2 regions of the Ruminococcus sp. SR1/5 genome follow, and region 1 is predicted to be linked to the other one. Evidence: predicted binding sites of a transcription regulator. Region 1 holds the regulator's gene; the other holds the start of a gene.
What was found. Region 1 encodes NrdR, which represses ribonucleotide reductase genes. Its sites were predicted from a motif close to CACNANATNTNGTG; they were not measured.
Positions count from the first base shown of each region.

Region 2: a site for NrdR is predicted at 1,894-1,907, ahead of nrdD (anaerobic ribonucleoside-triphosphate reductase). Genes of this name have one in related genera too.

Region 1 covers NC_021014.1:130,998-134,159, reverse strand. The annotation lists gene CK1_RS00665 (aminotransferase class I/II-fold pyridoxal phosphate-dependent enzyme) at 1-93, opposite strand, end outside; gene gdhA (NADP-specific glutamate dehydrogenase) at 314-1,648, shown strand; gene nrdR (transcriptional regulator NrdR) at 1,841-2,290, opposite strand; gene CK1_RS00650 (YlmC/YmxH family sporulation protein) at 2,429-2,683, shown strand; gene sigG (RNA polymerase sporulation sigma factor SigG) at 2,796-3,162, shown strand, end outside.
Region 2 covers NC_021014.1:1,971,315-1,974,476, forward strand. The annotation lists gene nrdD (anaerobic ribonucleoside-triphosphate reductase) at 1-1,851, opposite strand, end outside; gene CK1_RS09985 (hypothetical protein) at 2,035-2,601, opposite strand; gene asnA (aspartate--ammonia ligase) at 2,818-3,162, shown strand, end outside.

The sequences.
Region 1 (3,162 bases):
ATCTTCTTCCATTCTGGCAGCCTCATCCACAACCGGTCCGCGCACATCGTACAGCACGTTGTCAAGCTTTGATGATTTCCCGAATGTTCTCATAAAAACCACTCCTCTTCTAATTTTCACTATTATTTAACCATTTTAATTTCATAGTCAAAAAATATTTATTCTATATCATCTCACATTTAGGCTTTCAACGCAAGAAATAAAAATTTAAAAAAATCAAATTTAGCACTTCCCTTTTTTAGCATGTTAATGTATAATAGCACTCGAATTTAGTTTTCAACGCAATTTAATATGTGATGAGGAGGAAACAACAATGTCTTACACAGAAGAAGTTTATGAAAGAGTTGTAGCACAGAATCCTGGCGAGCCAGAATTCCATCAGGCAGTTAAGGAAGTTCTCGATTCCCTTAAAGTCGTAATTGACAAAAATGAGGAAGAGTATCGTAAACTTTCCATCCTTGAGCGTCTTGTAGAGCCAGAGAGGATCATCTCCTTCAAAGTACCGTGGATCGATGATAACGGAACTGTACAGGTTAACAAGGGATATCGTGTTCAGTTCAACAGCGCCATCGGACCATACAAAGGCGGCTTAAGATTCCATCCTTCTGTAAATCAGGGTATCCTGAAATTCCTTGGTTTTGAGCAGACCTTTAAAAACTCTCTTACAGGCCTTCCGATCGGCGGTGGAAAAGGTGGCTCCAACTTCGATCCTAAGGGTAAATCTGACAGAGAGGTTATGGCATTCTGCCAGAGCTTTATGACAGAGCTTTGCAAATATATCGGCGCAGATACAGATGTTCCGGCTGGTGACATCGGTGTCGGCGGACGTGAGATCGGTTATCTCTTCGGACAGTATAAGAGAATCCGTGGCCTTTATGAGGGTGTCCTTACAGGAAAGGGTCTTTCCTTCGGAGGTTCCCTGATCCGTACAGAGGCTACCGGTTACGGTGTTGTATACATGCTCAACGAGATCGCCAAAGCTCACAATGATTCTGTAGAAGGAAAAACAATCGTTGTAACAGGTTCCGGTAATGTAGCTATTTACGCTGTTGAGAAAGCTACTCAGCTTGGTGCCAAGGTTGTTGCAATGAACGACTCCAACGGATATGTCTACGATCCGAACGGAATCAACCTTGACGTCGTAAAGGATATCAAAGAAGTAAAACGTGGACGTATCAAAGAATATGCAGACCGTGTTGAGGGTGCTACCTACACTGAGGGACTTGGCATCTGGAATATCAAATGTGATATCTACCTTCCATGCGCTACTCAGAACGAGCTTGGTCTTGACGGAGCTAAAACACTGGTTGCAAATGGCTGCAAATACGTCGTTGAAGGTGCAAACATGCCTACTACTCTTGATGCAACAACATACCTTCAGGAGAACGGTGTTCTCTTCATGCCTGGTAAAGCCGCAAACGCTGGCGGTGTTGCCACATCTGCACTTGAGATGAGCCAGAACTCCATGAGACTTTCCTGGACAAGAGAAGAGGTTGATGAGAAACTCCACAACATCATGATCGATATCTTCCACAAAGCTGATGACGCTGCTAAACGTTACGGTATGGAAGACAACTATGTTGTAGGTGCAAACATCGCCGGCTTCGAAAAAGTTGTTGACGCTATGAAAGCTCAGGGTATTGTTTAATTAAGTTTCCTGAATCATTAATGTATATTTATAGCAGGGACCGCAGAGGATTTTTTCCCAGGCGGTTCCTGTTTTTTTGTATCCACTTTTACGATCTCTGAAAAATCGAACATTCATGTTTCAAAAAAGGCCGGTTGTCTTTTGACAATCGGCCTGAAATCTCCTGCATTTGCGGTCTATTCATTTAATCTCTTAATTGATCAGCTTCTTCAGCTCATCCATAAAGGTACTGACATCTTTAAACTCTCTGTATACAGACGCAAAGCGTACATACGCCACCGCATCCAGATCCTTCAGATGCTCCATAACGATCTCTCCGATCTTGGTACTGCTGATCTCACGGTCTTCTGACCGGAAAATATCTCCTTCTATGGAATCGATCATCTCTTCCACTCTCTCAATGGGAATGGGGCGCTTATAGCAGGCACGAAGAACACCATCCTGGATCTTGGAACGTTTATAGCTTTCCCGGTTCTGATCCTTCTTGATCACAGTCAGCGGAATCGTTTCCACCTTCTCATAAGTTGTAAAACGCTTTCCGCAGGCATCACAGAGACGGCGGCGGCGGATGGAATTGGTATCCTCTACAGGTCTGGAATCTACAACTCTTGTATTATCCTGGTTACAGAACGGACATCTCACGGAACTCTCCCCCTTTCCGGATCAGTAAATCATTACTAAATTCGTTTTTATTATAAAATAAATGCACATAATGTGTCAATAATCGGACTTGCATAAATTTTACAGATTTTCCATAAAATCATACCAGGTGATGAATTTATGCGCATCTGTGAGCTGAAACAAAAAGAAGTGATCAATATCCATACCTGCCGCAGTCTTGGCTGCCCTCTTGATGTGGAATTCTGCTGTGAAACCGCACGTCTGAAAGCCCTGATCATGCCGGAACCGGGAAAATTTTGCTGGTGTTTTTCCAAAGAAAATGAATATTCCATTCCATGGGACTGCATCCGCCAGATCGGCGAAGATATCATCCTTGTTGATTTCCGTAATGAAAAACTGCTGTCCGGAGAATAAATACCTCCTTATTGTCAAGGCCCTTTATTTTTATATTTTCCCTGAAAAAGTATATTTCAACCGCCCTCTGAGAATCATCTTAATGTACTGACAAGACAAGGAGGATTCTAAGATGGCACTGAATAAAGTTGAAATCTGCGGAGTAAATACCTCAACCCTTCCCGTTCTCGATCAGGAAGAAAAGGCGGAGCTCTTTAAAAGAATCAAAGCTGGCGATGAAGAAGCCAGGGAATTGTACATCAAAGGCAATCTGCGGCTTGTTTTAAGCGTGATCCGGCGTTTTCAGAACAGCAGTGAAAATCCGGATGACCTTTTTCAGATCGGCTGCATCGGCCTGATCAAAGCGATCGATAATTTCGACACCACTCTTCAGGTAAAATTTTCCACCTATGCAGTTCCCATGATCATCGGAGAGATCCGAAGATATCTCCGTGATAACAACAGCATACGGGTCAGCCGTTCTCTGCGGGATATCGCTT
Region 2 (3,162 bases), 1.8 Mb from region 1:
CTTACCGCCATTGCAGAGCTCCCAGAAACGTCCCTCCAGATCCTGTTTCTCGATCGGAGTCACATCCTCTGTTACATGGCAGTGGAAGCTGTTGCTCACATATGGTCTGTCAGAAACGCCCTCAATGATTCCATACATCTTACGGAACTGCTCTACCTGCAGGCCACAAAGACTCTCTGCCGGTGTTCCGTAGATCGCATAAAGATAACCATCTTCCTTCTTGTACTGATTTACCTTGTCATTGATATATTTCAAGACCTCCAGAGCAAACGCCCCATCCTCGGCAATGGATTTGCCATTGTAAAGTTCCTGAAGCTCATTTAACGCTGTGATACCGAAGGAAGCTGTCATAGGCTTCAGGATCTTGCCAATCTTTTCATTCGGTTTCAGATGTCCGCCGTAGAAACCGCCTTCACAATATGCAAGCGGGTTGGTGGATGCACGCATCTGTCCCAGATATTCGTAAGTGCGAATATGCAGGTTACGGATCATTTCCAGATAGAAATCCAGAACCTCATAAAAATCTCTGCTCTCCGCTCTGGCTTTTGCAAGGATCATCGGAAGATGAAGGCTTACCGCACCAATGTTAAAACGTCCCACAAAAACAGGCGTATCATTCTCATCCGCCGGCTCCATACCGCCACGCTCATACCACGGACTTAAGAAAGCACGGCATCCCATCGGGCTGATGACCTTCTTGTATTTCCTGTACATACTGGAAATATAGCCTGCGCCGGACATAGACAGCCAGTCCGGATACATGGTTTTGGAGGAACACTCCACACCAGCCTCAAAAATATCCTCACAGCACTTTCCTGGACCATGGATCTCTTTGTCATAAAGGAATACGATCTTCGGGAAAAGTACCGGTTTCTTGTGTCCGGCCTTACCCTGTCCTCCCTGATGGACCTCAAGAAGGGAAATCGTACACATCTTCTCAAACTGCTCGGTTCCGAGACCAAGTGTCACCGTAACAAACGGATAATCACCTCTGGAAGAACCGACGGTATTCAGCTTGTACTCAATTCCCTGCCAGCCCTGGTCATAATCCCTGCGGACCTTATCAAGAGCATACTCAATAGCTCTCTCCTCACGGCCACTCCAGCTCTCGTCCGAGTATTTCATAAATTCGGAAATATATTTATCATAGCTCTTCTTTGCATACGGTGCCAGGATCTTATCAACCTCCGGCACTGTAAAGCCACCATACTGCTGTGCTGCTGTACTGAGAATGATATCCCCCATAACATCAAAGGCTGTATCCAGAGTCTTCGGCTCGTTATACCAGACATTACCCATCTCAAAACCGCCACTTAAAACAGCTGCCACATCGAACAGACAGCAATTCATGGTATCCAGACGTGCAGACTGGTCATGAATATAAATGTAGCCGTCCTTACATGCCTGAAGCTCATTACGGTTCATAAAAAACTTCCGATAGAGTTCCTTGTTCAGCTCATTAAAGATCAGGCTTCGTTTCGTGGCAACAAGGGCGCTGTCTGTATTGGCATTACTTTTATCACCGATATAACGGATCGCCTGACTCTTGGTATAGACATCATCCATCATATGGATAAAATCCAGCTTGTAATTCCGATAATCACGGTAGCTCTTGGCAACTGCCGGATTCACACGCTCCAGAGCCCCCTCCACGATATTGTGCATCTCCTGGATCTCAATCTCATTCTTTCCAAGGGAATCCGCATGCTCCTGGGCAAAACGGCAGATAAAATCCTTCTCCTCGTCTGAAAAAGTATAAAGAATACGCTCTGCGGATTTGTTCACGGCAGCCACGATCTTCTGCGGATTAAACTCCTCTCTTGTCCCGTCTTTCTTGATCACATATAACATTGCTCATCCCTCCCTGTGCTATATATAAGTCGCTATGCAAAATACTATATATAGTACCTATATCTTCTATATATTGTTTTTCATCTATATGTTGTGCTAGGCATGAGTATAACACAGCTGAGGAGAAAAGAAAAGGGATATTTCTGTATACACGAAAATACAGACACTTAGCACTGCCTGATCTCACTGCAGAAATATTCTCACAAATTTGTTCCGATCCAGTCTGCAAGAAAATCCCATAATTTCGGAAGCAGAATGGCCAGTGTCACTATAAACCATATGATCCAGCCTGCCCCGCTGCTTTTCTGATCTTTTTTTGCTGTTTTTTCCCTGATCTAAAACTTCTGCACGATTTCTGCCCACCGTTGTTTTATTCCTGGTATTAACTGCCGCTGCAGTCTTACGTCCGGCTGCTGCACCTGTATTCCGGCTTCTGGTTAGATTCCGATTCAAATCGGTATTGCGGCTTGCATTCGTATTCCGATTTATGTTTGTATTCCGGTTTGCGTTCGTATTCCGGTTTACGTTCGTATTCCGGTTTACGTTTCCGTTATGTTGTGTTGTTTGATCAGCATCCTGTCCATACTGCCGCATCATATCCCGCACTTTGGCGGAAGCATGTTTATAATGTATCTCCCGGGGCTCATTCAAATGATATAACACTTCATCATTTCTGTAAGGCATCCCACATAATGAACACCTGCCATTTACAACCTTACCCCCACAAACCTGACACCTTTGACCTGCCATAAGCTCCCTCCATTCTATCCGTCAAAACGGATATTTATATTTCCGTCGTAAACATAAGCATTCTTTTTTCAGTATATCACACCAGGCATTTAATACCCAGCATTTTTCTACGATACCCCAAAAGACTTCCCCTCTCATTATATTGCCACTCCACCCATTTTCTGCTATAATACCCCACAGAGCAATAAGCCTAAAAATCATCAGGAGGAGCCGATAATGAATACAATCACAATCCCCGCAACCTATCATGCAGACCTGAACCTCCATGACACACAGATTGCGATCAAAACAGTAAAAGATTTCTTCCAGCAGACACTCTCACAGAAGCTGAACCTTCTTCGAGTATCCGCTCCAACATTTGTAGCACCGGAATCCGGCCTTAATGACAACCTTAATGGTGTAGAGCGCCCGGTAAGCTTTGATATCAAGGCTATCGAAGGAAGCAACGCCGAAATCGTACACTCCCTTGCCAAATGGAAACGCTACGCACTGAAAAAATACGGATTTTCTCACGGAGAAGGTCTTTACACAGATATGGTAGCCATCCGCCGGGATGAAGAT